3 regions of the Clostridium celatum genome follow, and region 2 is predicted to be linked to each of the others. Evidence: riboswitches for the same ligand, from Rfam matches in the RefSeq annotation. Region 2 holds a riboswitch; each other region holds the start of a gene.
What was found. A riboswitch is a leader RNA that binds a small molecule or an ion and turns the genes downstream of it on or off. The one in region 2 is predicted to bind S-adenosylmethionine.
Positions count from the first base shown of each region.

Region 1: linked by a shared signal. The riboswitch ahead of metF (methylenetetrahydrofolate reductase [NAD(P)H]) and the one ahead of LPC13_RS06370 (O-acetylhomoserine aminocarboxypropyltransferase/cysteine synthase family protein) in region 2 are both predicted to bind S-adenosylmethionine.
Region 3: linked by a shared signal. The riboswitch ahead of LPC13_RS11655 (methionine ABC transporter ATP-binding protein) and the one ahead of LPC13_RS06370 (O-acetylhomoserine aminocarboxypropyltransferase/cysteine synthase family protein) in region 2 are both predicted to bind S-adenosylmethionine.

Region 1 is NZ_JAJKGM010000004.1:64,372-71,165, reverse strand. Features, by position in the region: gene LPC13_RS03045 (homocysteine S-methyltransferase family protein) at 1-2,126, opposite strand, end outside; gene LPC13_RS03040 (methionine synthase) at 2,116-2,781, opposite strand; gene LPC13_RS03035 (S-ribosylhomocysteine lyase) at 2,948-3,403, opposite strand; gene metF (methylenetetrahydrofolate reductase [NAD(P)H]) at 3,426-4,301, opposite strand; SAM riboswitch class I at 4,422-4,525, opposite strand; gene LPC13_RS03025 (MraY family glycosyltransferase) at 4,570-5,520, opposite strand; gene LPC13_RS03020 (V-type ATP synthase subunit D) at 5,742-6,389, opposite strand; gene LPC13_RS03015 (V-type ATP synthase subunit B) at 6,393-6,794, opposite strand, start outside.
Region 2 is NZ_JAJKGM010000010.1:27,389-34,182, reverse strand. Features, by position in the region: gene LPC13_RS06375 (homoserine dehydrogenase) at 1-1,011, opposite strand, end outside; gene LPC13_RS06370 (O-acetylhomoserine aminocarboxypropyltransferase/cysteine synthase family protein) at 1,033-2,310, opposite strand; SAM riboswitch class I at 2,421-2,577, opposite strand; gene LPC13_RS06365 (5-formyltetrahydrofolate cyclo-ligase) at 2,646-3,224, opposite strand; gene LPC13_RS06360 (homoserine dehydrogenase) at 3,322-4,338, opposite strand; gene LPC13_RS06355 (DUF1540 domain-containing protein) at 4,506-4,820, opposite strand; gene LPC13_RS06350 (glutamine--tRNA ligase/YqeY domain fusion protein) at 5,168-6,794, shown strand, end outside.
Region 3 is NZ_JAJKGM010000028.1:21,227-28,020, reverse strand. Features, by position in the region: gene LPC13_RS11670 (RNA polymerase sigma factor) at 1-100, shown strand, start outside; gene LPC13_RS11665 (DUF4179 domain-containing protein) at 93-1,388, shown strand; gene LPC13_RS11660 (DUF503 domain-containing protein) at 1,677-1,964, shown strand; SAM riboswitch class I at 2,077-2,271, shown strand; gene LPC13_RS11655 (methionine ABC transporter ATP-binding protein) at 2,424-3,389, shown strand; gene LPC13_RS11650 (methionine ABC transporter permease) at 3,389-4,036, shown strand; gene LPC13_RS11645 (MetQ/NlpA family ABC transporter substrate-binding protein) at 4,183-5,016, shown strand; gene LPC13_RS11640 (N-acetylmuramoyl-L-alanine amidase) at 5,319-6,008, shown strand; gene LPC13_RS11635 (serine hydrolase) at 6,130-6,794, shown strand, end outside.

The sequences.
Region 1 (6,794 bases), on a different contig from region 2:
TCTTCTTTATCAACATTTTTACCCAAATCTATCACTTGAAATCCATAGCTTTCAAGCATTACTTTAACAATATTTTTACCAATATCATGTATATCTCCCTTTACTGTTGCAAGTATTATCTTTTCACTATTTATATTATCACTAATTTTTATATTATTTTTTAATATTTCAAAAGAACTTTGTACCGTTTCTGCTGAGGATATTAATTGCGGTAAAAATATTTGTCCTTTTTCAAATCTTTCTCCTACAATATTTAATGCTGGAATAATATGCTTATTTATAACATCTATAGGTTCATTTTCTTTTAAAAGTTCTTTTGTTACTGTTTGTGCTTCTTTTTTTAATCCCTTTATTATTAATTCGCTTAAGCCACTATTATTTTTATTTTCTGCTACAACTTCTTTTTTAATTTTATTTCCATATTTCTCTATGAATTTACTACCTTTTTTATCATAATTATATAGCAATTTAAAAGAATCTATCACTTCCATCATTGCTTCTGAATTTGGATTCATTATAGGTAAATTTAATCCTTCTTCTAATGCTAAAGATAGAAAAGTCTTATTTATTATTTCTCTACTAGGCAATCCAAATGATATATTAGAGACTCCTAATACAGTTTTTAAACCTAATTTTTCTCTAATTAATCTTAATGCTTTTAAAGTTTCCTTTGCACTTTGTCCATCAGCAGAAACTGGCATTACTAATGTATCTATAAATATATCTTCCTTTTTAATTCCATAGCTAATTGCTCTATTAAATATCTTTTCTGCTATCTTGAATCTTTCTTCTGCTAACGCTGGTATTCCTTCTTTATCCAAAGTTAAACCAACTACAGCTGCACCATATTTCTTCACTATAGGCAGTAATTTATCTAATATCTCATCATCTCCATTAACAGAATTAACTATAGCTTTTCCATTATAATATCTAAGTCCAGCTTCTACAGCATCTACATTAGTTGAATCTATTTGAAGAGGTGTATCTAAAATTCCTTGTAGGGATTTTACCGAATCTCTAATCCATTTTACTTCATCTATTTCTGGTAATCCAACATTAACATCTAATATAGAGGCTCCAGCTTCTACTTGCTCTATTCCTTGCTTAAGTATATAATTCATATCATTATTCTTTAGAGCTTCTTTAAATAATTTTTTACCTGTTGGATTTATTCTTTCACCTATTACTTCTACACCATTTATTTCTATAAATTTTGAAGGACTACATACAGCTGTAAAACTCACTTTAGGTCTAGAAATTATTTCTTTACTATTTATTAAAAGTCTAATTGAAGATATAAACTCTGGAGTTGTACCACAACATCCCCCTATAATAGATACACCTTCATTAATTAACTCTTCTATTCCTTCTGTAAAATCTTCTATTGAAATATCATATATTGCTTCTCCAAAAATTATACTTGGAAGACCTGCATTTGGTTGTACCATTAAAGGTAAGTTAGTATACTTTTTAATTTCTTTTATTACTTTTAAAATTTTATCTGGTCCTAATGAGCAGTTTACCCCTAAAGCATCTACACCTAATCCCTCTAAAGTAATTGCCATACTACTTGGTAGACACCCTGTAAATGTTCTACCATCCTCTTCAAAACTCATAGTACAAAATACAGGTAAATTACAATTTTCTTTTGCTGCTAAAATAGCTGCTTTTGCTTCATACAAATCTGTCATGGTTTCTATAAGGATTAAATCCGCTCCAGCCTTATGCCCTATAATTATTTGCTCTTTAAAGATTTCATATGCTTCATCAAATGATAGAGTCCCCATTGGCTCTAATAACTCTCCTATAGGTCCAATGTCTAATGCTATAAATGCATTGGTATCTTTTGTTGCTTCTTTTGCTAATGATACTGCTTTACTTATTGTCTCTTCTACAGAATAGCCACTTTCTTTAAGCTTTAATCTATTAGCTCCAAAGGTATTAGTAGTAATAATATTTGCTCCTGAATCTATGTAAGATTTATGTATCTTTATAATCATATCTTCATGACTAAAATTTAATTTTTCAGGATTTTCTCCTAACTTTAGACCATTTTTTTGAAGCATTGTTCCCATTGCCCCATCAAATAAAATTAATTCTTTATTAATTAATTCCTTAACTCCCACAATTACTTCCTCCCTTTCTAAAAACACAATCATTATATTTATTACATTTAGTACAGTCTCTCTTTGTCTTTTGTATTTTCCCCTTACTTAATCCAATAATCGCAGTTACTGATTTTCTTGGAAACAATATATTATGCTCTGTAGTTGTAACCCCTATTCTTTTGCTTGCATCAGTTACGCTTAATATTTTTTCCTGTGAATCTAATGATAAATCCCCATATCCAGGACTATATCTTGAGGTAATATTTAAATTGTTTTTCTTTGCAAATTGCTCTATATCATTTTGAATATTATCACAAACTTCTTCAATATAAGTAGTAGCACATGAATCTAAAACTATTGACTTTGTTAAACTAATCTTCTCATTGAGTATAATTTCTCTTTCGATATTTAATCCTAAAGTTACTACCATTAAGGCACATTTATCACAATGCTTTAAATGATTTTTTATATCTTCACCCTTTAAAACCAATGTAGTATCCTTTATTAAAATACCTTCATCATTATTTTCTATATTAAAATATCCATAAACATATTTAGGATCACTTTTTACAACTACTGTTTCCCTACATTCATCTATAAGTTCTTCAAGCTTTTCATCAATTATCTGTCCCCTAAAACCTAAGTATCTTAAAACTTCATCCCTATTTACCATTTAACTACCCCACTTTCAATAAAAATATACCTAACTTATAAAGAGCTTATCTGTCTAAAAAATTCATAACTTTATCTTTAGGAACTGCTATAATTTCGCTAAGCTATACATTCTTTATGAAATCATATCAGTTCCTAAAATATTATAATAGTATTTTTCGATTTAGTTATTCACCATAAATATTTAGGGAAAAACCTTTATTTAGTGCCTCTTTTGCATATTCTTTAGCTCCAAATAATGAAAGATCTCTATAATTTCCACATTGTATTTCATTTGCTGCTGGAATTTCTTTTGCTTCTAATATTTCTTTTAAAGCATTTTCTACCGCTACTTTTATTTCTTCACTATCTCTATTCCCAAATATACTTAAATAAAATCCTGTTCTACATCCCATTGGTGATAAATCAATTATTCCATCTAAATTTTTTCTAAGCTCAAATGCTAATAAATGCTCTAATCCATGCATTGCTGCTGTTCCAAAAGCCTCCTTATTAGGCTGTAAAAACCTAATATCAAATTTAGTTACCTCATCACCTTTAGGGCCATTTAATAAACAACATTTTCTTATATATGGCGCTTTTACCTTTCTATGATCTAATTCAAAGCTTTCTACTTTTTCCATAATTCATTCCTCCTAAAATTATCTATTTATTAATAGAATTAATAATTGAACTGATACTATTATTAATTTTCCTAGCAACATATGCATTATTCATACTATATAAATGTATTCCATCTACTCCACTAGAAATTAAATCTACTATTTGTTCAACAGCATATGCAATTCCTGCATCTCTTAATGCTTCTTTATCATACTCATATCTTTCCATTATTTTAATAAACTTCTTTGGCATATTTACACCACATAAAGATGTTATTCTTTCTATTTGCTTTTTATTTACTACAGGCATTATTCCTGCTTGTATAGGAGATTTTATACCTAATTTCTCTTTCTCTTCTAATAAATTGTAGAAATGATTATTATCAAAAAATAATTGTGATATAAATTGTGATGCTCCACTTTCTTCTTTAATCTTTAAATGAAGCATGTCCTCTTTTAAATCTCTCCCCTTTACATGCCCTTCAGGATAACATGCACCAAGTATGTTAAAATCTCCTCTTTTCTTTATATGAGAAATTAATTCATATGCATATTTAAAATCCCCTTTATGATTCCCCCCCTCTGGAACATCTCCTCTTAAAGCTAATATATTTTCAATACCATTAAATTTTAAATCATCCAATATAATATTTATTTCTTCTTTTGTTGAATTAATACAAGTTAAATGTGCAACTGACTCTACACCATACTTATTTTTTACTATTGATGATAACTCTGTTGTTTTATTTTTAGTTAAACTACCTCCTGCCCCATAAGTAACGCTGATGTAATCCGGTTTCAAATCTTTTAGTTCTTCTAAAGTTGAGTATATAGTATCAATAGATGATGTTGCTTTAGGTGGAAAAATCTCAAAAGAAAATACTACCTTTTTACTTTCAAATAACTCATTAATTTTCATATAAATAGCCCCCAATCTCATAAATAAATTACTAATTTCTTAACTAAAAATTATTTTTTAAGCACAAAAAAACCTAAAGGATATTTCCCTTAGGTTAATATAATTCATGCCTATAAAATATCCTTATCTATCAGCCATAAGCTGTTGGAATTAGCACCACATTAATATAGTTAATAGGTTGCCGGGTTTCAACGGGCCAGTCCCTCCACCACTCTTGATAAGTTTTAATATATTATACTATTTCTTTACATTCTTGTAAATAGCTTTATTATTTTATTAGTAGTAATATAATTGATACTATGCTACAAGTTAAACTTATTATACTTATATATGTAACAACTTGGTTTGTATTAAATCCTTTTGCTTGAAGTCTGTAATGTATCTGACTTCTATCTGCTTGATATACTGGTTTTCCTTCTGAAAATCTCTTAAATACAACAAATAAGTTATCAAATATAGGTACTGCAAGTGCTAATATAGGTATCATCAAACTCAATATTGTTGCTCCTTTAAAAGCACCATCTAAAGCAATTATACTTAAAATAAATCCTAAAAAGTTTGCACCTGAATCTCCCATAAATATCTTTGCTGGATACTTATTATAAAATAAGAAAGCTAATACTACAGCCCCTAATATAAGGGAAAATAATAATGATGTAGGTTGAACTAATATTATAGCAGTTGTTGCAAAAGTCATTGCTGATATAAATGATAATCCTCCTGCTAATCCATCCATTCCATCAGACCAATTTATAACTGTTGTTACTCCAAAAATCCAAGTTATAGTTAAAATAAACTGAACTATTTCCGGTAAATGCAAGTATACCCCAGTTAGTGGATTGGTAAAGCCTTCAAAAGATACTCCTGATTTATATACTATAACTGCTGCTAATAATTGTATTATTAATCTTGGAGTTATAGCAAATTCTTTTCCAACGCTCTTATAATAGTCATCTACTATTCCTATTAATAAAATTAATAATGCTCCTACAAAAATTCCATACTTTTCATCAAAATTATTATTACGAAGTATTATAAAATATGCTGTGAAAAATCCAATAAACATAGATATTCCACCACAAAGAGGAATTTCACCCCTATGCTTTTTTCTACTAGTAGGTTTATCTGTAAAATTATATTTAAATGATAACTTCATTAGTAATGGAGTTATCAAAAATACTATAGAAAAAGCAATAATTATAGCTATGAAATAATTCATTAAAACTCTCCTTGTTATATCAACTTATATTCTTCTTACGTATTCTATAAGCATTATACTATTAAATCTTCTTTTTATCAAATATATAATTTATATCCATAATATGAAAATAACAGGTATAAATATAGCTTTATACCTGTTATCCCTAGTGATAATGTGTTTAAGTAAAACTAATTATTTTTACTTATACCGTAGACTTCATAAGAAGATACTTATTAATACTATTCTGCAGCTCTTGCTTGAATCATATCTTTAACTTTCATAAGTCTAGTTAAAGCTCCTCTTTCATTTTCATCAAGTTTCATTCTTATAAACTTAATAGTTTCTTGTAATTGAGGAATTGTCATATATTCAAGAGCATTAACTCTTCTTCTTGTCTTTTCAATTTCATCAGCCATAAGCTGTGTTGATTTTTCAACTTCAGCTAATTCAAGTAACTTTGGAAGTATTGACTCTAGCTTACCTATAGCATCATCTAATTCAGAAGATGTATTTGCAAAACCATATGGGTAAATGCTTCCTTCACTATCTTGTAATTGTCTGTGGAATTTCATTTGTGGAACATTAACACTCATTATGTTTTTTGTTCCTACTTCAACAGATACGCTATCTTTTGGATAAGCAACTGCTTCTTCTAAGAATTCTGAACTCATTACAGCACTTGCCATAACGAAATCTTTAAAAGACCCTTCAAGTTCAGCTTCTACCGATTTTCTAAGTTCATTGTTATATTTAACAAGGTTAATGAATTGTCTCATTAATTCATCTTGTTTATCTTTAAGAAGCTTATGCCCTCTTGAAGCTGTAGATAGTCTTTTCTTCAGCTTAGATAGCTCCATTCTAGTAGGATTGACATTTAACTTTGCCATATTCTACTCTTCATCTCCCTTTGGCATATACTTTTCAAGATATTCATCTCTGATTCTCTTAAGTTCTGTCTTAGGAAGAATCTTAAGTAATTTCCAACCTAAATTTAAAGTTTCTTCTATTGATCTATTTGTTTCAAACCCTTGAGAAACATATTGTTCTTCAAAAGCTTCTGCAAACTTAGCAAATTTCTTATCTGTATCTGATAATGCAGATTCACCTAAGATTGCTGATAATTCCTTAGCTTGCTTACCTTGTGCATAAGCTGAGAATAATTGGTTCATTGTATCAGCATGGTCTTCTCTAGTTTTTCCTTTACCGATACCCTTATCTTTAAGTCTTGAAAGTGATGGTAGAACATCTATTGGAGGCATAATTCCCTTTTTGTATAATTCTCTTGAAAGGAT
Region 2 (6,794 bases):
AGAATTACAAGTTTTATGTGCATAATTAATCATTTCTGCTTTTTCTTTATTAAAGCTACCTATATCAGAAAATCTACAATTTATAATATCATTTAAATCACTATAAACTGAACTTCCTGTTGGTAACTTTCCAGCCCCTTTTCCTATAAATATTAATTCCCCAATTTCATCCCCATTTAAAATTACTCCATTAACTTCATTATCGATTTTAGCCAATATACTATCTTCATCTACTAAAACTGGTTTTACTGAAGTATATATTTTATTCCTACACTTTACTGCTTCTGCAACTAATTTAATTTTACAATTAAATTTTTTTGCATATTTAAAATCATTGCTATCTATTTCAGTAATTCCATTTATATTGATATCTTCCCATTTAAAACTCTTATCAAAAGCTAAGCTAGACAATATTGCTAACTTTCTAGCTGCATCATATCCTTCAACATCTGCTTCTGGATTAGCTTCTGCAAAACCTAGTTTTTGTGCCTCCTTTAATGCCTCATCATAAGATAACTTTTCAGACCCCATCTTAGTTAAAATAAAATTAGTAGTTCCATTTAAAATTGCCTTTATAGCATTTACCTTATTGCCACAAAGACTTTCAGTTAATGCTTTTATTATAGGAATTCCTCCTGCAACTGCAGCTTCAAATTTTAATGAAACTGAGTTTTCTTTAGCTATATTAAATAACTCTTGACCAAAGGTCGCTATTAAGTCTTTATTAGCTGTAATAACATGTTTTTTTAAAGTTAATGCTCTTTTAACATATTCATAAGCTGGATGAATACCACCCATTACTTCAATTACAATATCACTCTCTTTTGAAAATAACTCTTCTGAATCTGTTGTAATAACCTCATAATGACTACAATTTTTATGTTTTTCTTTATTTCTAACTAATATACTAGTAATGACAACTTCATTATCATTCTTTTCTCTATTTTTATCTATTAGCTCTATTAACCCACTACCAACTACCCCATATCCCATAATAGCTACCTTAGTCATTATTCTTCCTCCTATTAATTCTTATATAGCTTCTAATGCTTCTTTAATATCATTTATTAAATCCTTACTATCTTCTATTCCAACAGAAAGTCTTAGCAAATCTGGTGTAACACCACTAGCTAACAACTCTTGCTCATTTAGTTGACTATGACTTGTAGTTGCTGGATGTAAAAGACAACTTCTTGAGTCTCCTAAAGTTACTGCTAATGCTATTAAATTTAACTTTCTACTAAATTCTTTAGCATTCTCTATTCCACCTTTTATACCAAATGTTAAAATACCACTTGCTCCACCTTTTAGATATTTCTTTGCTAAATCATAAGTTTTACTTCCTTCAAGTAATGGATAATTAACCCATGAAACTTTTTCTTGAGTTGTTAACCACTGTGCAATTTCTAAAGCATTTTTAGAATGTCTTTCCATTCTTAAATGTAAAGTTTCTAATCCTAAATTAGTTAAATAAGCATTAAATGGACTCATGCATGCTCCTAAATCTCTTAATAATGTTACTCTAAGCTTAACTATATATGCTGCTTTTCCAAAACTTTCAACATATTTAATTCCATGATAGCTTGGATCTGGTGTTGTAAAAGCACTAAATTTTTTATTTGTCCAATCGAAATTTCCACCATCAACAACTATTCCTCCAATAGTTTGAGCATGCCCCTCTGAATACTTAGTTGTTGAATGAACAACAATATTTGCTCCATGTTCAAATGGATTGCAAAGATATGGTGTTGCTACTGTATTATCAACTATAAATGGAACTTTAATTTTCTTAGCTACACTGGAAAACTTATTAAAATCTAAAACATTTAAACCTGGATTCCCTATTGTTTCTCCATATATTGCTTTTGTATTTGGTCTAACTTTAGATAAAATTTCTTCTTCAGATGCATCTGGCTCAACAAATGTAACTTCTATGCCCAAATTTTTTAAATGTACTGTAAATAAATTAACTGTTCCGCCATATAAAGAAGTTACAGAAATTAAATGATCCCCAGATTTACAAACATTTAAAACTGCATAAAGAATTGCTGATTGACCTGAAGCTGTTGCAACCGCTCCAACTCCACCTTCTAACTTTGCATACTTTTCTTCCAACGCCCCAACTGTTGGATTAGAAATTCTGCTATATAAATGTCCATCTGCTTTTAAAGCAAATAATGCTTCTAATGTATCTGGATCATCATACTTATAAGTTGCACTTTGATAAATTGGTAAAACCCTAGGTTCACCTGATTTTGGCGAATATCCACCATGAATTCCTACTGTTCCTTTTCCTAAATTATTTGACATAAATAAAGCCCCCTTTTTATTAATTTAAATTTTTATAACAAAAAAGCTATTTCTTATTATCCTTTATAGATAATGAGAAATAGCTCAATAAGCTAATTTATTAATATATACTCTCATTTCTCAGGTAAAAACCTGCAGGATTTAGCACCACATTAATAATTAACAATTTATAGTTAAACTTAATAGATAAAAATCTTCTCTAAATTCTAACTATTAATAGGTTGCTAGGTTTCTCAGGGCCAGTCCCTCCACCATTCTTAATAAAAGTTCTTTTTATTCAATTTATTATCTTTATTATACACTTATGGAATATATTTTCAATACTTTTCTAAATTTTATTTTATATAGATAAATTTATCATTTGTAATTATACAATCTACATTAATATCATGCTCTTCACTTTCAATTTTATTTATAACTTGAAAATCATATGCTAATGCTAATTTTACACTTTTACATTTAATAGCTGAAATATATTTATCATAGTATCCTCCACCATAACCAATCCTATTCCCACTTCTATCAAAAACTACTCCTGGCATTATTATCAAATCAAATTTTTCACCAAATTTATTTTTATCCACATCTATTGGTTCAAGTATACCCCACTTATCCACAATCATCTTATCTAAACTGTGAATTCTTATTGCCTTCATTTCCTTCTTACTTTTATCTGTCTTAGGCACATATATCTTTTTATTATCCATCAAAGCATAATTTATTATTTCTTTAGTGTCAACCTCTGACCCAAAACTTACATAAATAAATATGCTCTCTGAATTTTTGTAAATATCACTATCAATTACTTTTTTTAAAATTAAATTATCATACTTGCTTTTAATTTCCAAGGATAATTCATTCCGTTTATTTATAGCTTCTCTTCTTAAAATATTTTTATCCATAAATTCTATCATATACTCACTTTCTATATTTTAAATTTCACATATATAATCTATAAATAATTACTTTTAATACTGCTTCTATTAACTTATTATCTACCCTTATTTTAGTTTAATATTCTTTAAGTAATATTATATCTCTCAATATTGAAGCTGCTGCATTCATTGTTCCTGAAGCTCCTCCAATTATACTTATATCTCCTAATGTATCTGTTTTATAATAAACTCCCTTATTTTTATAATCAACAGAATATAAAGGATGGCTTTCATCTATTTGCATTGGTTTTATATATGCAATAACCTCATCATTATTCTTTTCTATCTTCCCTATTAATTTTACTTTTTTATTCTTACTTTTCTCTAATTTTAAATCCTCTAATTTAATATCTGTTATTCCTTGTATTTTTAAATCACTAAGCTTAATATCTGTATTCATTAACACATTAGATAATATTATTATTTTACTTGCTGTATCATAGCCTAATACATCAAGACTAGGATTAGATTCTACAATTCCTTCTTCTTGTGCTTCTTTTAAAGCTTTTTCGTACGTTACCTCATCATTAGTCATTTTAGTTAATATATAATTGGTAGTTCCATTTAATATTCCTTCAATAGATTTAATTTCACTTCCTGCAACATCATATATTCCTCCAGAAATAGAAGGTAATGCTCCACCTGTTGTGCATCCTATCTTTAGCTTAACTCCATTATTGTCAGCTATAGCTTTCAATTCCTTATATTTTAATACTATTGGCCCCTTATTTCCTGTAATTACATTTTTCTTATTTTCTAATGCATTTCTTATATAAGTTAATGCAGGTTCTCCATCTACTATATTAGTTGGTGTTAACTCAATTAATGTATCTATATTTGCATTTTTAATCATTGATTCAACTTTTATTTCATTATGCCATAACTTATGTTTACAAACTTCGTTTTTCTTTATAAAACTCATAAGTTCCTCTAAATCTATTCCAGTTTCACTATAAAGCCCACCATTGCTTTTAATTATACACTTCACATTAATTTTTAAATTATATTTATCAAAAATATACTTTTTCTTAGTTATAAAAAGTTCTATTAATGCTTGTCCCACTCTCCCAAATCCTATTAACGCTATATTCATCGTTTTCCCCCCAATTTATAAAATTTTATATTCACCCTTTATATTTTAAAAGCTAATTATTTTATTTAAACTTATTATAATAATTTTATTTTACTGTATAATTATTGTAAATATAGTTAAAATGACAAATTAAATATAAAATTTAATTTGTCATTTTCTATTTTTAATTAAAGCCTTGGTACAAAACTAGCACATTCTGTTCCTGTTTGAGAAGTTGCTGCTCCGCCTTCTATACTTATATCTTCAGCTTCACACATTTTACAGTTATTATATGTACAATTTTCAGCTTCACAGGTAATGTTTAATGAGAATTTTGGTGATTCTATACTATTTGTAAAAGCTCCTGTCTTTTCTTCAAAACTTTCACAACAAGTATTAACTGAACTAACTGCACTTTTTCCACCTACTTGTATTCCATCTTTACAACACATATTACTTGAATTATGAGTACAATTATGAACATTGCATATTAAATTAGTCATATAAAATCCTCCTAAAAATAAATTGTTTAAAAATGAACCTTCTTCAAAAGCCTTTTATAAAAATTATATTTCAAATAATATTATTTAGATTAATATCCATTTTTATTCTTATATATCAACAATTTTAAATAGAATCGCCAATATAATAGCTTTTTTCTCACGTAAAAGCCTAACTTTTTATATAAGTTACTTTATTTTTTACTTATATTAGATTAAAATTATTAGTAATAGTCAAAATATAAGTTAAAGTTATTTTATTTAAGAATTAATTTTATTATTAGCTTTAAGTAATAATAATTTTAAATAAATAAATCAACTTAAATATTAATAAGTAGGAGAGGTACGATATGTCAACTGAAATTAATTCTTCTAATTTTATAAGAAATATAATAGTAGATGATTTAGAAAGTGGAAAACATAAAGAAATAATAACTCGTTTCCCACCAGAACCAAATGGTTATTTACACATTGGTCATGCAAAATCTATTCTTTTAAACTTTGGGTTAGCTGAGGAATTTAAAGGTAAAACTCATCTTAGATTTGATGATACAAATCCAGTAAAGGAAGATACTGAATATGTTGAATCAATAAAAGAAGATGTTAAATGGCTTGGTGGAAACTGGGATGAACTTTATTTTGCATCAGATTATTTTGATGAAATGTATAACAGAGCTGTTCTTTTAATAAAAAAGGGATTAGCTTATGTTTGTGATTTAACTCCAGAAGAAGCTAAAGAATATAGAGGTACTTTAACTGAACCTGGTAAAGAAAGCCCTTATAGAAATAGATCTGTTGAAGAAAACTTAGATTTATTTGAAAGAATGAAAAATGGTGAATTTAAAGATGGAGAAAAAGTCCTAAGAGCTAAGATTGATATGAGCTCTCCTAATATGAATATGAGAGATCCTATTATCTATAGAATTGCTCATGCAACTCACCACAATACTGGAGATAAATGGTGTATATATCCTATGTATGACTTTGCTCATCCATTAGAAGATGCTATAGAACATGTAACTCATTCTATTTGTACTCTAGAATTTGAAGATCATAGACCTTTATATGATTGGGTTGTTAAAGAATGTGAAATGGAATCGCAACCTAGACAAATTGAATTTGCTAGATTAAACATGACTAATACAGTTATGAGTAAAAGAAAGCTTAAACAATTAGTTGACGAAGGGATTGTTGATGGTTGGGATGATCCAAGAATGCCTACTATCTCTGGATTAAGAAGAAGAGGATGTACGCCTGAAGCATTAAAGAACTTCTGTGCTGCTATTGGTGTAGCTAAAGCTAATTCTACTGTAGATTCTCAAATGCTTGATTACTTTGTAAGAGAAGATTTACAAATGAAAGCACCTAATGCCATGGCAGTTCTAAGACCTTTAAAACTAGTTATAACTAACTATCCAGAAGGTCAAACTGAAATGCTTGAAGTTAGTAATAATGCCAAAGATGAATCTTTTGGAAAGAGACTTGTTCCATTCTCAAGAGAATTATATATAGAACAAGAAGACTTTATGGAAGTTCCAATAAAAAAATATTTTAGATTATTCCCTGGTAATGAAGTTAGATTAATGGGCGCTTATTTTGTTACATGTACAGATGTAATTAAAGATGAAGAAGGTAATGTAACTGAAATTCACTGTACTTATGACCCAGAAACTAAGAGTGGTTCAGGCTTTACAGGAAGAAAAGTTAAAGGTACTATTCACTGGGTAGATGCAAATAATTGTGTACCTGCTGAATTTAGATTATACGAACCATTAATCTTAGATGATACTGAAGGAAATGAAGGAAAGCACTTCTTAGAGCAAATAAATCCAAATTCTATGGAAGTATTACAAGGATTTATTGAGCCAACGGCAATAGAAAATGCTAAACCTCAAGATAAATTCCAAATGGTTAGAAACGGATTCTTTAATATTGATACTAAATATACTACTGATGAAAAATTAGTATTTAACAGAA
Region 3 (6,794 bases), on a different contig from region 2:
TGCAGAGGTTTTAGGTATTTCTATTTCTACTGTTAAAAATAGAATGCATAAGGCATTAAAAATATTAAGAGTAGAAATTAAGGAGGAGAGTTATGAGTAAGAATTATTTAGATGATGAAAAATTAAGATATGAAAATATAGAAATTCCTGAGGAACTTGATTTTATGGTGAGAAAGACATTGAAAGAAGGGAGAAGAAAAAGAAATTTAAAGAAATTTTATAAATATGGAAGTGGAATAGCATGCACATTTTTGCTGTTTGTAGTATTAGTAAACATTTTTCCAAATGTAGCTTATGCTATGAGCAAAGTTCCTGGTCTTGATAAACTGATAGAACTTGTGACTTTTGATAAAGGCTTTGATAATGCTGTAGAAGAGGGGCTGGTTAAAGAAATTAACTTTCAAGAGCAAAAGAATGGAGTGAAGCTTAAAGTAAATACTATTGCTGGAGATTGGAAGAGACTTTGGTTAGGATATGAGATATCAGGAGAAAAAAATTTAGGGGTTGATATTAGTATTGTTACTGAAACAGGAGGTGTATCATGGAGTACATTTTATACAGAACCATATAGTATTAAAAATGAAGAAGGAGAACAGGAATCATATATAGAGATAGCCTTTGAAGAATTTAATGAAGAATTTACTTTAGAGTTTAATGTTTATGACAAGGAAAAAGGAAGAAAAGATGATTTAAGCAAGGAGTATCTAGCAAGTTTTTCTGTACCGATAAAGCTTGAAAAAGAAATATTTAATAGTGAATTAATGGATATATCCTTAGATAATACAATTATTAACACTGAAATTGGAGATATAGAAGTAGTAAGTTTAAAAACTAGTAAAACAAGAACTATTATGGAATTTAAGCTTAATAGTGATATATATGATTATATGACCTTTGAAAATCCTAGACTTATAGATAATGAAGGAAATGAATATGAAGTAAGTTCATCTTATGAAAGTCAGGGTTTTGAAAATAACTTTATAGAACTTCAAGGTGAAATAAAGGAAAGTATTAAATCTTTAACCTTTGTTTTTGATGAAATGTATTATGCTAGAAAAGATAATAGAAATATTATAATAGACTTAAAAAATAAGGGAGTTAAACCTAACGATTACAATATTGAATTTGTAAGTTTTATAGGAAATAATCTTACTTTAAAAGCAAGGGATGTTAAAAGTATTTCTTTTGACAATATTATACTTGAAAATGGAGAAAGTTTAATTAGTGAAAGTGGGGTATCTTGTATAAGTGATGAAGAAAACAATGAATATTATGTTAAGTCATATTTAAAATTAAATGATACAATACTAGATGAAGTAAAACTTAAAATATTTTGGATAATGAAGGATAGTGTTAAAGGTGATTATATAGAATTAATAAAACAATAAAATGAATTAAGAGTTAATCTAATAATTGGATTAACTCTTAATGTTATTTTATATTATTTCTTTAAGGGAATTAATTTTTTTATAATTACTTACCTTTAATTATTTATTCTTTTGTAAGTTATATAAACTATAAATATAGTATAGTTTGTTATGATAAAATTATAAGAACAGGTAATTATATCAAGAAATAAAGTAGTTGATATATCATATATTATATAAAGAAGATTATTTTAGACATTGATATTAAAATTTACTTTTTAGTAAAAATAAAGTTTAGAGGTGAAGTAAATGAAAATATTATTAATAAAAATTGAACTTAGGGCAGAATGGGTGCATTCATTAAAAGAAAAAAGAATGATAGTCTTGAGCCTTTGTAAAAGGCTTACTAATAAGTTTAATGTGTCAGTGTCTGAAGTTGATCATCAAGATGTACATCAAAGTATAGTAATAGGTATATGTAGCGTTGGAACTTCAAGAGATGTACTTCAAGCTTTAAAGGAAAAGATTTTAGATTTTATTGAAGATAATACTGATGCAGAACTTTTAAAAATAGAAGAAGAGGTTATGGATTATTAGAAAGAATATTTAGTATAAAAAATAAAAAAAGTATATAGAAGTTATTGACAAAAATCTTCAAGTAATATATATTAATATCAACAGCAGAAAATATTGGAAAATTTAATAGATAATCTTATCAAGAGTGGTGGAGGGACTGGCCCTGTGAAACCCAGCAACCTATTAACAGTTAAAAGTTAGTAGTTAAGGTAAAACTTCAATGGTGTTTTAAAATTTGGAGATTTTAAAGAAATTTTAACCTTAACAATCAACTAATAACTATTAATGTGGTGCTAATTCCTGCAGTTTTTTAACTGAGTGATGAGAGGGTAAATTTAATAAGTGTATTTATACGTACTTGAGTTTATTCTCTAGTGCGTTTTTTTTATATTTTTTCTTAAATTAATAAAAAGTATAGTATTTAAGTAGTAAGCTTAAAATTTATGATTTTTATTATTAACTAAATGGAGGTGGACAAACATGATTAAAATGCAAAATGTAAAAAAGAGTTTTGGAGATATAGAGGTTTTAAAGGATATTTCACTAAATATAAATGAAGGTGAAATATATGGACTTATTGGACATAGTGGGGCAGGTAAATCAACACTTTTAAGATGTATAAATGCCTTAGAAGATTATAATGACGGATCTATAGTTGTTATGGATAAGGAAGTTAACAAATTAACTGAAAAAGAAAAGAGAGTATTCAGAAAAGATTTAGGAATGATATTTCAAGGATTTAATCTTTTAAATAGAAAAACTGTATATGATAACGTAGCACTTCCATTACAAGTGTGGGGAGAGGATAAGGCTTGTATAAAAAAGCGTGTTAATGAGCTTTTAGAGATTGTAGGGCTTTCAGATAAAGCAAAAAGTAAACCAAAAGAGCTTAGTGGAGGACAAAAACAAAGAGTTGCTATAGCTAGAGCATTAGCATTAGAACCAAAGATTCTTCTTTGTGATGAAGCAACATCAGCTTTAGATCCTAAAACAACAAAAGATATACTTTCACTTTTAGACGATATCAATAAAAAATTAGGAATTACAATAGTTGTTGTTACCCATCAAATGGAGGTTGTAAAGCAAATTTGCCAAAGAGTTGCATTGCTTCAAGGTGGAGTATTAGTAGCAGAAGGAAAGGCAGAGGAGGTATTCTTAAGACCAGAAGTATCGCTTAAAAAATTCTTAGGAGAAGATGAAGAAGATGCACTACCAAATACCGGAGTTAATATTAAGTTATTTTTCCCAAGTAATTCTTCAGAAAATGCTCTTATAACTAAGATGGCAAGAGAACTTAATATAGATTTTTCTATAGTTGGAGGAAGGCTTGAAAAGTTTAGAGATGAGGTATTAGGTAGCTTGACTATAAATATAGATGAAAAGGATAGAGAGGAAGTTATGAAATATCTTTCATCTAAAGATGTTATATTGGAGGTGTTATTATAATGGATAGTAAAATGATTAATATAATAATAGAAGAGTTTGGAAAAACTGTTTATATGGTGTTTTTTTCAACATTATTTGCAAGTGTTTTAGGATTTTTATTAGGAATAATATTAACAGTTACAAGTGATTCTGGATTAAAACCTAATAAGGTTATTTATAGAGTTTTAGATGTAGTAATTAATGTGCTTAGAAGTTTTCCTTTTATAATTTTAATAGTAGCTATAATTCCATTTACTAGAGCTATAGTTGGAACATCTATTGGTGAAACTGCAGCAATAGTACCACTTACAATTGCAGCTGCACCTTTTGTGGCAAGGATAATAGAAGGAGCACTAAAGGAAGTTGATCCAGGAGTTATAGAAGCTGCAAAATCATTTGGAGCATCAAATACTCAAATAATATTTAAAGTTATGATTAAGGAAGCAGTACCATCAATTATTTCAGGATTAACATTAACAGTAATTAGTATAATTGGTTATTCTGCAATGGCAGGTAGTGTTGGAGCAGGTGGAATTGGTAAATTAGCAATAAGTTATGGTTTCCAAAGATTTAACACGGAAGTTATGATTGTTACTGTAGTTATTCTTATAATAATAGTCCAAGCTCTTCAAAGCTTAGGTAATTACTTATATAAGAAATTAAGTTAATTATGTTATATATAAATTATTAGTAAATAAATATAAATTTAAGTTGTAAGAAGTATTAATTAAAATATGTAAATAGTAATTAAAAGTTATTTAAATAAATAAGTTAATAAGTAATATTAAAAATAAATTTTAGGGGGAATTTTAAAATGAAGAAAAAAATTTTAGCAGGAATTTTAGCAGGAGTATTATCATTAGGTCTTATAGGATGTGGAAGTAATGGAGCTACATCTAATGAAGGAAGTAATTCAAGTGATGATAAAATAATAAAAATAGGAGTTTCTCCAGAACCACATGCATCTATAGTGGAAGTTGCAAAGCCACTTTTAGAGGAAAAAGGATATACAGTAGAAATAGTAGAATTTAATGATTATGTTCTTCCAAATACAGCGGTAGAAGAAGGTGAGTTAGATGCAAACTACTTCCAAACAATTGCATACTTAGAATCATTCAATGATGAAAAAGATACTCATCTTACTTATACAGCAGAGATTCATTTAGAACCAATGGGAGCTTTTTCTAATAAGTATAAATCTTTAGATGAAGTAGAGGATGGAGCAACAGTTGCAATTCCTGATGATACTTCAAATGAAGCAAGGGCATTAAAAGTATTAGCAGCAGCTGGGCTTATTGAAATAAATGATGGTGATTTAATAACAGTTGCAGACATAACTTCTAATCCTAAAAATTTAAATTTTAAAGTTCTTGAGGCAGCAACATTACCAAGAGTTTTAGAAGAGGTTGATATTGCAGTTATAAATGGTAACTATGCATTAGAAGCAGGGCTTGATGTTAATAATGATACAATTTGTAAAGAAGATAAAGATGCTGATGATTTACAAGGTAGAAGAAATGTTTTAGCAGTTAAAGAAGGTAATGAAAATACTCAAAAAATTAAAGATTTAACAGAAGCACTTACTTCTGATGAAGTTAGAGAATTTATTGAAAAAGAATACAACGGGGCTGTAGTTCCTGTATTTTAATAAAAAAGTTAAGTTGTAAGTATTATTAAAAGATTAGTATTAAAAATAGGGCAAATAAGTATAATAATATATAGAGAAATTATTTATATAATATTAATAGGGGCAAAGTAATATTATAAAAATAGGGGGCTATTAAAAATAGTAAAAAGAGGGAAGAAACTAAAATTTCTAACCTCTTTTTTTGTATTTATAGATTTGTATATAGATACGAATATAACATAATTGAAGATACTTGTAAGCACAATAAAAAAATAATCTAATATAATAGAATATGAAGCTAATTTAATAAGGAGATAATGCCTGTGGCAGTATGGATATTAGATGCAGCTCATGGTGGGAAGGATTTTGGAGCTATTTCAAAAGATGGCATAAAAGAGTCTGAATTTGTACTTGAAGCTGCTTTAGAGGCAAAAAAGCATTTAGAACGTAATAGTGAAAAGGTTATTTTAATAAGAGATGAAGATAAAACATTAAGTAAAGAAGAAAGAATAGATATAGCTAATAATACAGATGCAGATTATTTCATAAGCTTCCACATGAGTTTTAGTAAAGATGAAAGCAAAAGAGGGGTAAAGGTATTAGTAGTAAATGAAAATGAGGAAAATTATAGATTAGGTAGGCTTGTTAGAGATGAAATTTTTAGTGATCTTAGAACTAATGATTTAGGGGTAATTAAAAATAATGAGTATAAAATATATAACAATTTAAAAAGCATAGGGATTATAGTTTATGGTGAATATTTATCAAATAAAGAAGCTATGAATGAATTTGATGCAAAATCATATGGTATGATGGTAGCGAAGGCAGCATTAGCTTTTAGAGATAAAGTTTTATTATTATCTCCAGTAACAGAACCTAAAAAAACACAAAAGAGATATTGGAGACTTTGTATAGGATATTATAGTGATTACGATGAAGCTGTAAAAGCTATGATAAAAGAGCATAAAAATGGAGTAAAAAATGCACACATAATACCTTATGAGGGAAGATAATTTTATATGAATATACATTTTAAATGTGAATAAAAGATGAAGTTTTTTTAGAATGTAATTAAATTAGAAAAGTAAATAATAAAATATATAGAGAAGAGTAGGGAGTTAGTGGAGTGCAGTTGTGAAAAAAAATAAATATGGCTGGAGATTAATTTGTTTTTGCTTAATTACTATAACATTATTTGGAGAAATATTTTTAATTTGTTTGATTATGAAAGATGAAAAAACAATTAATGTGACAAGTAGGAATGCCATTGAAATAAATGATTATAGTATAGAAAATAAAAATCATATATATAAATATACTGCTGAAAATTTGAAATATGATATAGAAGAAGCAAATAATAATGCAGAGAAAATAAAAGACGGACCTAATATAGATAAAATAGAAGAATCATTAGTGGAGTATTTAAATGAATATGATGATAAAATAGGACTAGTTTTTTATGATATTAATAGTGAGAGAGTTATTAAGATTAATGAGAATGAGGAATTTGTTGGAGCTAGCACTTATAAAGTGTTTATGAATATAGCGGCATATGAAACAATAAAGTCAGGATATGGCTCTTTAGATGATGTAATTTATTATAGTGATGTATATTATGAAGGCGGTACAGGAATACTTCAATCAGAAAATTTTAGTTGTTTAGATGTACAAACTCTACTAGATTATTCAATAATTTATTCAGATAATATTGCAACTAATATGGTAACTGGATATTTAGGCGGAATGTATACAGTATTATACACTGTAGGAGAGATATTGGATGAAAGTATTTGTGTAAG